2 regions of the Pedobacter humicola genome follow, and region 1 is predicted to be linked to the other one. Evidence: riboswitches for the same ligand, from Rfam matches in the RefSeq annotation. Region 1 holds a riboswitch; the other holds the start of a gene.
What was found. A riboswitch is a leader RNA that binds a small molecule or an ion and turns the genes downstream of it on or off. The one in region 1 is predicted to bind cobalamin.

Region 1 (6,290 bases):
AGTTAACATTTAATGCGATTTAAGCAACCCTCCATCAATCGGAATATCCGTTCCGGTGATGTATGCAGCAAAATCAGAGGCCAGAAAAGCAACCAAATGACCGAATTCCTCTGGCTTTCCGAATCTTTTCATCGGGATTATATCTGATCTTTCCGCGCTGATCTGTTCACTGGAAACACCGGATGCGGTTGCCTGCGCGGAAATTAATTGCGCTATGCGCGCTGTATCAAAATTTCCGGTAAGGATATTATTAACGGTGATATTATATTGTCCTACTTCGATGGCCAGCGTTTTTGCCCAGGCTGCCGTAGCACTGCGTATAGCATTAGAAAGTACTAAGTTATGGATAGGTTCCACAACAGAGGTTGAAGCAATATTGATGATCCTTCCACTCTTCTTTTTAATCATTTTGGGGATGGCAAGCATGGTGGTTTGCACAACGGTTTTAAAAAGCAGATCAAAGGCACTTTCGTAGGCATCCAAACCCGCATCCACAGCGCCTATCGCTTTTGGTCCATTGGTATTGTTTACCAGTATATCGATTTCGTTATGGGCAAAAAAGCTTTTGATAATCTCCTGATAAGATGCAAAATCTGAGAAATCTGCTGTAAGGTAACGGTGTTTTTGACCTGAGGCCACCACTGGCAATTTCGATAAAGCCGCTTTGAGCTTCTCCTCATTTCGGGCCATCAGTATAACATTTGCCCCACATCCGGCAAGTATTTGTGCTGTAGCAAAGCCAAGGCCTTGGGTACTGCCCCCTACCAGGGCATTTTTAGCGGTTAGGTCTATTTTCATATCTATTTAGTTTGTTACTTATAGACTGATATTATTCGAATGTTTAATTTCTGCCATCACAAAAGTGCTGTGTGTACTGCCGATGCTCTCTACCGAACCGAGTTTATTGAAAACAAAGTCTTGATAATGTTTCATATCCTTTGCATACACCTTTAAAATAAAATCATAATCTCCCGAAACATTATAACATTCTACCACCTCATCGATGTCCAGGATATCTTTAACGAAGTGATGGCCGATTGTTCTATCGTGCTGCTTGAGTTTGATGTTACAGAACACAATAAAACCCTGATGGAATTTTTCGGCATCCAGAACGGCGATATATTTTTTGATATAACCATTGTTCTCCAGTCTTTTTACCCGTTCAAAAACGGGAGAAGGTGATAAGTTCACCTGTGAAGCAAGTTCCTTGGTGGTAAAACTGGAATTGTTTGCCAGTATTTTCAAAAGCAATAAATCGGTCTCGTCGAGGGCCTCCATAGAATAATATCCTTTTATAGCTACAAATTTAAGCACTTAAAAGAACAATAAACCAATTCAAACTAAAATAACAGACAATATACCTTATTAATCACATCATAATAGGTTTAAAAACCGATTAATTAAATTTGTCCAGAATTTATAACTGATTGCAAAACCAAGTTTCTTTATATTTCAGATCACCGGAAGAGGTTTTACTTAAGGTAAATGAATAGGGAACCGTGTGCAAATCACGGGCTGTCGCGCAACTGTAAGTAACGATCAAGGTTTTTATCCCAGGAAGGAAGATAGAAACCGTTACAAGCCAGGATACCTGCCTGTTCCGTTTTGACGATGCTTTCGCGAAAAAAGCCTGAAGTCAGCTGGATGCATATATAGGTACAAACCTATAGGCTTTTCTGTGCCCTAAGCGCATGGCTTGCATTCTTCTCCCTCAGTCTTTTTCCCCAAAGGTATTCCCCGAAGCATAAAGCAATTTTGTAATGATGATTCACCATTTAAAATTTGAAAAATATGTTAACCCAAAACCTCGGCTACCCTCGCATTGGAAGCCAAAGACAATTGAAAAAAGCCTGCGAACAATATTGGGCAGGTAAAATCGAACTTACTGAACTCAATAAGGTGGCCCGTATCCTCAAAGAACAGAACTGGCAAATCCAGCTTGATTCGGGCATAGACCTCATCCCCTGTAACGACTTTAGCTATTATGACCAGGTATTGGATACCAGTTTTTTGCTGGGCGTTATCCCGCAACGTTATTCGGCGGTGCTTTCGCAGATCAAATCCAACAACGAGCTCGACCTTTATTTTGCCATGGCACGCGGCTACCAAAAGGATGGCCTGGACATTACCGCCATGGAAATGACCAAATGGCTGGATACCAATTACCATTTTATCGTTCCTGAATTTAGTGCCAACCAGGAATTCAAAATCTTTTATGAAAACATTTTCGCAGAATATAACAATGCAAAACAACTGCTTGGCGAAAAAGCCAAACCGGTTCTGGTAGGACCTGTTAGTTACCTGCTTTTGGGCAAGGAGAAAGAACAGGGTTTTGAGCGTATCGACCTGATCAAAAGATTGGTTCCCGTGTATATCGAGATCATTAACCGTTTGAAACAACAGGGTGCCCAATGGGTACAACTGGATGAACCCTGTTTAGTGCTTGATCTTTCGAAAAAAGAAAAAGAAGCTTTCGACTATGCTTACCGTGCTATTGCCAACCGTGTGAGCGGTGTCAAAATCCTGGTGGCAACGTATTTCGACGCTTTGCTTGATAATACTGAACTAGCGGTAAACCTGCCTGTCCATGCATTACATGTTGATCTGGTACGCGCTCCTGAACAGATGGACGAAGTACTTGCACTGGTTCCAGATCACCTGCAGCTATCATTAGGAGTGGTAGACGGCCGGAATGTATGGAAAAACGATTATGAAAAATCGTTGGCCCTGATCAACAAAGCGGTAGCGAAGCTGGGTGCTGACAGGGTGATCCTGGCGCCGTCCTGTTCCTTGCTGCACAGCCCGATCGATCTGGAGCTGGAAACGGCAATTGATCCCGAGGTCAAAAACTGGATGGCCTTTGCCAAACAGAAATTAAACGAGGTGAACGAAATCCGCCAGATTGTTGAAGGAAATACTGTTTTACTGGAAGCCAATAAAACAGCCATTGAAAGCAGACGTACTTCGCAAAAAGTACACAAACAAGCGGTAAAAGACCGTATTGCGGCGATCACCGAAGCAGATGCAAGCCGTCAAAGTCCTTTCCCTGTACGTCAGCTTTTACACCACGAACGGTTTAACCTCCCTGCATTCCCAACAACAACCATAGGTTCGTTCCCGCAAACGGACGATATCCGTCAGTTGCGTGCCAAATTCAAAAAAGGCGACTTGAGTCTGGAACAATATGAACAGGCCATTGAACGGGCAACCATAGAAGCGATCCGCTGGCAGGAAGAAATTGGCCTGGATGTACTGGTGCACGGCGAGTTTGAACGTAACGACATGGTCGAATATTTCGGCGAGCAGTTAGACGGTTTTCTATTTACCAAAAACGGTTGGGTACAGAGTTACGGAAGCCGTTGCGTAAAACCACCCGTGATTTATGGCGACGTAAGCCGCCCGAAAGACATGACCGTACGCTGGAGCACTTTTGCTGCCGCACAGACCGACAAGCCAATGAAGGGGATGTTAACCGGTCCGGTAACGATTTTACAATGGTCTTTTGTACGTGATGACCAGGGACGTGATATCACCACCAATCAGATTGCCTTCGCCATCCGCGATGAAGTACTGGCCCTGGAAAAAGCGGGCATCGGTATCGTACAAATTGATGAAGCGGCTATCCGCGAAGGGCTGCCTTTAAGAAAAGCCAAGCACCCACATTACCTCGATTGGGCGGTTAATGCGTTTAGGATTACAGCCAGTGGTGTACAGGATAAAACCCAGATCCATACACACATGTGTTATAGCGAGTTCAATAATATCATTGAACATATCGCAGCCATGGATGCCGACGTGATCACCATTGAAACCTCCCGTTCACAAATGGAACTGCTGGAAGCATTTGCCAATTTTGAATATCCGAATGAGATCGGCCCCGGGGTATACGATATCCACTCGCCAAGGGTACCGAGTACGGAAGAGATGACTTTATTATTGGCAAAGGCAGCAAATCTCCTTCCTGCACGTAACCTTTGGGTAAATCCCGACTGTGGTTTAAAAACCCGTAAATGGCCGGAAACCAAGGCCGCATTGATCAACCTGGTTGCCGCAGCCAAAAAGGCCCGCGAGCAGATCAGCATAGCGCGCGCGGAAAGCGTAATTTAAATACAAAAGGCACCATGGATAACACATGGTGCCTTGTTACAAGAATGCAAATAAAAAAACAGAAAGGCGGATGATCGTTTAATGCTGATATACCGCACACGAAAAGAACGGTTTAATGCGGCACACCGCATGTACCGCGAAGAATGGACACGGGAAGAAAATTTCAAAGTATTTGGTAAGTGTGCCAATCCAAACTGGCATGGCCACAATTATACGCTCCTGGTTACAGTTAAAGGACGCATCAATTATGAGATGGGGTATCTGATGGATCTTAAAGACCTGAAAGTGATCATCAACGAATATGTAATTGAAAAACTTGACCATCAGAACTTAAACCTCGATGTGGCTTTTATGCAGGGCAAAATGGCGACCACAGAAATTCTTTGTGCCGGGATTTTTAATCAGTTAAAAGCCCCGGTAGAGGAAAATGATGGCGTGCTGCTTCATTCGGTTAAACTTTACGAAACCGAAAATAATGCAGCCGAGTATTTTGGGGAAATGTAGTTAATACGTCCTCACGAATATGTAGCTAGCTGGGCTTCAGCTTAAAAAAGCATTATAAATAGTATGCTCACCTTTTTATCCAGATGATAAACGATCAAATCAATATTACACCTACTTCGAACAGTATCGATAACGCTGGCAACATCGGTAAGGAAGAACAATCCGATCAAACATCCCTTGGAAACACAGTGTATTTGTCAGAAAAATTTTCACTATCCGATGATGACGATGATGACGATTACTCTGGCTTCTGTTGCCCTTGCTGCTTACCGCGTTAATCACATTTCTTATTCTAAATGGAAGGCCTCCAATTGAAATCACTCAATGGAGGCCTTTTGATACTAAATAAGATGTAATTTTAAAACCATCCTAATGAAATACGGCTAGATCATTAAAGAAAATCTTTGAAAAGTCAGCGGTAACGCCATCGCCACCGTATTTGATTTTTTTAACCAAAACACCAGTTGATGCATTATAAATCATCAGGTAGTTTACCGTAGAAGCCGCACCGTAACCCTGGATTCCGTTTACCACGATATAATCCTTATTCTTATCATAGCGGATGGCGCCGTAAACCATGAAAGGGCTTTCAGCAATGGTGATAAAGGGCTCCGACAATGATGCCGCATTACCATCTACATATTTATAAATGGCTTTGCCTGAATGATAAAAAACAGCATTTTCTTTTGTGGATGCGGTAATGCGGGTAGGCTCCTCGAAAAGAAAAATCCCAACCGGTACTTTTAGGGCAACACCCGTTGTATCCAGATTGTTATCGATGGCAATTAACCGATTACCGGTTGAGGTCCAAACTTTGCCATTTGGTGTTTGCGCAAAACCACGGTTTACGTTCGAAAAACTTTTCACCAGTGAATAATTGCTTGCTGATACAATTTTTGCACCATTGCTCTGCAGTAAATAAATATAACCGTCTTTTTTCCACATCTCACTTGTATTTAAAGCACCTACACTCGTCAGTTTATTTTGCACCGCTAAGGTATTCAGGTCAATCTGATATACACCGTCATTTGCACTTACCAGTCCCCTGCTTCCGTCCACCTGGATCATACTTCTCCAGTTGCTGGCTTCCTGTGCATACCGCGCCTCTTCTTTAAGGGTATATTCATTTACTTTTACAATCGGGCCATTTGCTTTACACATTAAATAAATGCTTCCGTTCATTACCGAAGCAAACTGAAGGGTGCTCGTCTTTGCAGCATTTGATAATATTTTTCCAGGATTTTCTTTTTCATAAGCCCTGATGGCCAGGGTATCTCCTCCATAACGGTAAAAGCTGATGGTACCTGAGTTCTGTGCGTAAGAACCTTCGCCAATCAGAAAGAATCCGTCAGCGTACTTGCCTGCCACAGGGTCTGTCTCCAGGTTCTTTACAGGGTCTTTTTTACAAGCGTATAAGCCAGTGGTTAAAACCAATGCCCCGATCAGTAGTTGTTTAAAGTTTAATTGTTTCATTCTAATATGATGTGTTATTTATTTTTTAAAAGTTTTAGATCAACCGCTCCGCCAAATTCTGTCGAAATCTCTCCTAAATAGCGGGAGCGTTCGTTGCTGTTATCCGGACTGAAGGGATTGCCGTTGCTATTTTGTCCGGTGTATACCTTTACGAAGTCAACAGCAGTGAGGTTTGCCTTTTTACCGTTTGCATCTACTGCCCAATC
Region 2 (6,290 bases), on a different contig from region 1:
TAACCAATTATTTCACTATATTTTTTGTTCAGGATATTTTTTGCATCAAAAAATACTTTCACACGTTTTTTAGCCAATGCATATTCGGCATATGCATTAAACAGGTAGTACGATGGCATCTCCTCGTTTAAATACGATATAAAATTGGTATCGAAACGCTTGCCAAAATAACGGAAGTTGGCGCTAACATATAAGTTGTTCGTTGCCTGGGCACCCGCATTAATACCAAACGTATGCTTTGGTCTGCGGATTAAATAATCCGTTGTTCCTGTATTTCCTTCAACATAGGCATAATAACCATTTACGTTAAAAACACTAAATTTTGCTGCTGGCTCAACTTCAAAACCCTTATATTTTTGATTTCCTTCATTAAAGTAACCTGTGGTATACACAATTGCATCAGTTAAATCACGTTTGTAACCCGCAAGGCGTAAACTAAACTGATCATCAGCAAAACTAAAGTTTACACCTGCTTCATAATTTTGAGATTTTTCCGGTTTCAGGTCCAGGTTTGCACCATACTGGCCAAATAACATGTTCAGAGTTGGAATTTTGAAAGCAGTAGATACCGTTCCAAAAAGTTTTACTTCTTTAATGATGTTAATACTCGGGGTAACAGAGTAAGTATAGTTTTCGCCATATTGATCATGTTTGTTATAACGTCCGCCTACCTCAAGGTTAAAAACACTTAAATTGTGTAAAAACAATGAGCCATAAGCGGCGAAGATATTGGTGGTAGGGTTTTTGGCATCAGTAATCAACTTCATTTTTCTATTGTCTATACCAACAAGTAAGTCTAGCTTACTGCCCAGTTTCTGATTGTAGAACAAATCAACCACATTAAGCTTTCCGAAGTTTAAGAATTTACTTTCAAAACCTCCATAACTCGAATTTACATCGTTCGAATTGCTTTCGTGACTATAATTTAGCGTTATTTTACCCGTATTGAATTTATATTCGGAGTTAAAACCCGCGCTAAATTGTTTCAAAATAGACTTGTTAGTGGGTAAACCATCAGTAAATGCATCTTCATCTATTTTATAATCGCCATAGAAATAACGCAAGAATGGATTAACGGAAAAATGTTTGTCCAGTCTGATCCCGAAATTGGCGTTTAAACCATCAGTTTTAAATCCGTCTTTATCAAAAATGGCAGTGCTTCCGAATGGTACCGCGGCTTCAGAAATTCCATCGGTTTTAAGATGGGTATAGTTAATGTTGTAAGAAAAACCTTCCACACCACCATTTAAACCAATCGTTCCTTTATAAGTTTCGAAACTTCCGGCACTGGCCACCCCATAAATGGTATTTCCTTTATTACCACCCTTTTTAGTTACAATATTGATTACACCCGCAACAGCATCAGATCCGTAAATGGTAGACTGACCGCCTTTCAAGATTTCGATATGATCGATTTGATCGATGGAGAATAAGCGTAAATCGAATGTTCCACTAACACTTGCAGGATCATTCTGTACAATACCATCAATAAGAACCAGGGTGTAGCCACCAAGCGCTCCCCTGGTAAATATACTTTTATCCTTGCCCTGATTGCTATTGCCGCCACTGATTACAATACCAGCCTGTTCGGTAAGTAAATCAGGTAATGATTTGCCATTACTGCGTTCCAATACCTCACGGCTGATAATGGTAACCACTTTACCCGTTTGCGATTGTTTCTGATCGTTTTTTGTTGCAGAAATAACAACATCTTTAAGCTGCAAACTGTCTGGAGTTTGCGCATCAGCCACCTGGCCAATCATTAACTGCGCAAGGCCTAAACCGGCTACAGTTAGCATTCTTTTTTTGTTCATTTGATTGTGAGTTTTGCCCACAGCCAACAGATGAGAAAAGGAAATGAAAATACGAACAACGTTAATATCTCAATCCTAGCTTCAATCCCCGAAAGCTATGAAATTAAATGCTAAAGGCAGGTCTTCTGACTTACTCCCGGTTTTCTGTCTTCCCGCCCCGTAGTGAATCGGACAGTGACTTATGGATTGAAAAACGTTATAGAGCTTACAGCTGCGGGACAGTTACAGATTTACACTGTATTCCCTTTTAATCCCGGTTGTAAAGCCGGAAACCAAAAGCAGTGCAAATGTAATAAAAAAAGGACTTTAATTTTGGCTGCATTCTTTGACATATACTAATCTGCTTTTTGACACCGTTAATCGATCAGACCCGCATTCTGTATTATTGCCTGTGCATTCCATTTTATCGCTTGTGCTTTTTATATAATTGCTTGATGAAAACCATGTAAAATGCATGATGGAAAATGATGGTTTTAATAGAAAAAGCTAAATTAGGAATCAAAATTTAAACCATGAGAAGGATTGCAACCCTTGCGTTTTCTATATTAAGCTTAGGCACTATGGCACAAAAAACGGATACTGTTTTTCTGAAGAGATTGATGGAAGCCAAACCAGAACTTTTTTCCGCGGTACTCAACCATCCGGATAAAAACCAGATCCAGATTCTTTACACGCAGGTTAACCGCGATGCGAAGAATAAGCCAACCTTTAAAACATTTAGTTACAATTTAGATCCCCATCAATATTTTTATCCGGCCAGTACAGTCAAACTCGCTGCAGTAATCTTTGCCTTAGAGAAAGTAAACCGATTGAAAAGTACTGGATTGACAGCTAAAAGTACGATGATTACGGATAGCGCTTATAAAGGCCAAACCAAGGTTTTAAAGGATAGCAGCGCTAAAAACGGCTTGCCATCTATTGAACATTATGTAAAAAAGATTTTGCTCACCAGCGATAACGACGCTTTTAACCGTTTGTTTGAATTTATAGGCCGTGCCGAGATTAACGAAAAACTAAAGACAAACGGATTAAACAATAGCAGGATTTTAAACCGCCTGGCCATTGGTGATGCCGGTGAACCGGCTAAACATAGCAATCCCATCAAATTTTATAATGGCGAACAATTGGTGTATAATCAGGTTGCTCAATACGATCCAAAAGACTACGAGCTCAAATTAAGCAATCTGGTAATGGGCACGGGATATATGGATAGTACCGATAAACTGGTTAATAAGCCTTTCAGCCTGGCAGGGAAAAATGCCTTCGCCATTAACGACCAACAACAACTGATGCGAAAACTGATTTTCCCTGAAGCTTTTCCAGCAAAAGAAAGGTTTAACCTTAGTCCGGAAGATTATAAGTTGATTTATACTTATATGAGTAAATACCCAACAGAAAGTGATTTCCCGAAATACGATCCTAAAGAATTTTGGGCTACCTATGCCAAAATGCTGTATTATGGAAGAGAACAGGTAATGCCCGATCCAAATATCAGGATCTTTAATAAATATGGCGACAGTTATGGCTACATTATCGACAATTCTTATTTCGTTGATTTTAAAAATAGAATCGAATATTTTCTCACAGCTGTGGTACAGAGCAATGAAGATGGCATCTTCAACGATAATAAATATGAGTACGATACGGTTTGTTTTCCCTTTATGAAAAACCTGGGCAGAACCATTCACGATCTTGAATTAAAAAGAGCCAAAAAAGCGAAACCAGACTTAAGTAAGTTTAAAATGGACTATAGAAATTAAAACCTTTTTCCCCTTTTAGGGTTTATAGCCAATAAATTGTATAAAAAACTATACATTAATTAAAAAATAATATATTCGCATCAGAAATAAAAGAATACATCTCTAATGGCTAAATTATTAATAATTGACGATGAACGTGCGATAAGGAGTACCTTACGTGAAATTCTGGAGTATGAGAATTACGATGTTGAAGATATCGATAATGGTATCGATGGCCTCGAAATGATCAAAAAAGGAAATTTCGATCTGGTGCTTTGCGATATCAAGATGAACAAGATGGACGGTATGGAAGTGCTCGAACAGGCACAGCTCATCAAGCCTGATCTTCCTTTTATTATGATATCTGGTCATGGAACAGTTGAAACGGCCATTGAAGCGAGTAAAAAAGGCGCTTTCGATTTTATTTCGAAACCACCTGATTTAAACCGTTTATTAATTACTGTTCGTAATGGTTTAGACCGTGGAAATCTGGTTACCGAAACCAAGGTTTTAAAGCGCAAAGCAAGTAAAACCCGTGAGATTTTAGGTGAATCGGAAAGCATTTCTAAAATTAAAGAAACGATAGAGCGTGTTGCCCCTACCGAAGCCCGTGTATTAATTACCGGGGCAAATGGTAGTGGTAAGGAGCTTGTAGCCCGTTGGTTACACGAAAAGTCAAATCGTGCTGATAGTCCTTTAATTGAGGTGAACTGTGCCGCTATTCCTTCTGAACTGATTGAGAGTGAACTGTTTGGTCACGAGAAAGGTTCATTTACCTCAGCTGTTAAGCAGCGTATCGGTAAATTTGAACTGGCCAACGGCGGAACTTTATTCCTGGATGAGATCGGTGATATGAGCCTTTCTGCCCAGGCAAAGGTTTTGCGTGCTTTACAGGAGCATAAAATTTCGCGTGTAGGCGGAGAAAAAGAAATTGAAGTGAATGTCCGTGTTTTAGCCGCAACCAATAAAGATTTATTGAAAGAAATCGAAGATGGCAATTTCCGTATGGATTTATACCACCGCTTAAACGTAATTAATATCCATGTTCCGCATTTAACAGAACGTACAGATGATATTCCGGTTATTGCACAGAACTTTTTGGAGAGCATCTGTAGTGATTATGGAATGCCCGTAAAAAAAATAAATGAAACGGGTATGGCGGCTTTAAAAGCTTTACCATGGACCGGTAACGTACGTGAACTGCACAACATGATTGAACGCCTGATCATATTAAGTGATAGGGTAATTACCGAAAATGATGTGCGTGCTTTTGCCAATCCGGGAGGAGGAACTAATATTGGTGCCGCAACCAGTGCGCAGATTGCCGGTGCCGGAGGTTCGGCCTTAGCCTCTTCTTTTGATTCGTTTAATAACTTCCAGGATTATAAAGATCACGCAGAGCGCGAGTTTATCAAATTCAAATTGGAGAAAAACAATTGGAACGTATCAAAAACAGCAGATGAAATTGATATTCAAAGGAGCCATTTATACAGTAAAATTGAAAAATTTGGCTTGAAAAGAGCGGAGTAACCCCAGCATCTGAAAGGGTGGTAGCCAAATGTACTTTTTTTATAAATTAAAGTTGAAATGAGCAGATTTATCTTAATCATTTCAGCTTTTTTTATAATATTTTGATGCAACTGATATCGGCACAGGAATTTAAAGTTCCTTTAGGAAATTTGGTTAGCCCATATAATCATTCTGCCTCATCAGCAATGCTCTGTATTTATTAAAAATCGCTGTTTTCGAAACAAAACCCAAATATTGGTTTTGTGCAGTTAATACTGGTAAAATCCAAACATTATCCCGTTCCATTTTCTCCAGAACCATTTTCAGGTCATCATTTTCAGTGATCACATTTGGTGCAGGCTGAACCAATTGGGCGGCAAGTAATGTACCCTTATCAGGATTGTTCATCATTTCGTTAAACAGCTCTTCCACATAAATGATTCCCTTAAAATCGCCCACTTCGTCGGTAACCGCACAGATGTTTTTGTGCGATTGCATGATTTCATTCATTTTTACCGAAATCACATCGTTCATATTTAACTGGGGATAAGATTTCTCAATCAGATATTTAAGTTTCATCTGGTTTAAAACGGTGGTATCCTTATCCTCATGCGATAATAATTCGCCCTTATCTGCCAGTGCTTTGGTATAAATAGAATGTTTTTGCGAACTGCGGTTTATGGCATAAGAAATCGCAGTTGTAATCATCAGCGGTACCATCAGAATGTAGCCACCGGTAATTTCGGCAATGAGGAAAATACCGGTTAACGGTGCGTGCATAATCGAGCCTAAGGCTGCGGCCATACCCGCAACAATAAAGTTCGAAACATTTAATTGTGCAATACCTGATAGGTTAACCATATAGGCAAAGATAAACCCGATTAAACCACCCATAATTAAACTGGGTGCAAAGGTTCCGCCATTACCACCTGCACCTAAAGTCACCAAAGTAGCAATCGATTTCATAAAAATGGTAACTGCAGTAAACAGTACAACCAAAGCGGGAATTGTATTGTAGTCGGCAAAAATACTATTGTTGATGACAGTTTGATAATCACCTTTTAACAAACCTTTTATGGTAATATATCCCTCGCCATAAAGGGTCGGAAATAGAAATACCAATGCGCCAAGCATTAAACCACCCACAATAACTTTGGTATAAGGATGTTTTATTTTATAGAACAATCCTTTTACGGCATAATTGGCTTTGGTAAAATAGATGGAGAAC

Region 2: it holds a riboswitch for cobalamin, as region 1 does, so the genes downstream of both, AC04Q1_RS02435 (TonB-dependent receptor plug domain-containing protein) here and metE (5-methyltetrahydropteroyltriglutamate--homocysteine S-methyltransferase) in region 1, are expected to answer to the same signal.

Annotation. Positions count from the first base shown of each region.
Region 1 covers NZ_JBWJIG010000016.1:20,245-26,534, forward strand. Annotated here, with positions in the region: gene AC04Q1_RS21200 (SDR family oxidoreductase) at 10-798, opposite strand; gene AC04Q1_RS21205 (Lrp/AsnC family transcriptional regulator) at 817-1,278, opposite strand; cobalamin riboswitch at 1,451-1,613, shown strand; gene metE (5-methyltetrahydropteroyltriglutamate--homocysteine S-methyltransferase) at 1,792-4,107, shown strand; gene AC04Q1_RS21215 (6-pyruvoyl trahydropterin synthase family protein) at 4,192-4,611, shown strand; gene AC04Q1_RS21220 (hypothetical protein) at 4,695-4,889, shown strand; gene AC04Q1_RS21225 (DUF5074 domain-containing protein) at 4,981-6,084, opposite strand; gene AC04Q1_RS21230 (PKD domain-containing protein) at 6,099-6,290, opposite strand, start outside.
Region 2 covers NZ_JBWJIG010000001.1:579,074-585,363, forward strand. Annotated here, with positions in the region: gene AC04Q1_RS02435 (TonB-dependent receptor plug domain-containing protein) at 1-1,814, opposite strand, end outside; cobalamin riboswitch at 1,913-2,106, opposite strand; gene AC04Q1_RS02440 (serine hydrolase) at 2,327-3,574, shown strand; gene AC04Q1_RS02445 (sigma-54-dependent transcriptional regulator) at 3,680-5,083, shown strand; gene AC04Q1_RS02450 (chloride channel protein) at 5,237-6,290, opposite strand, start outside.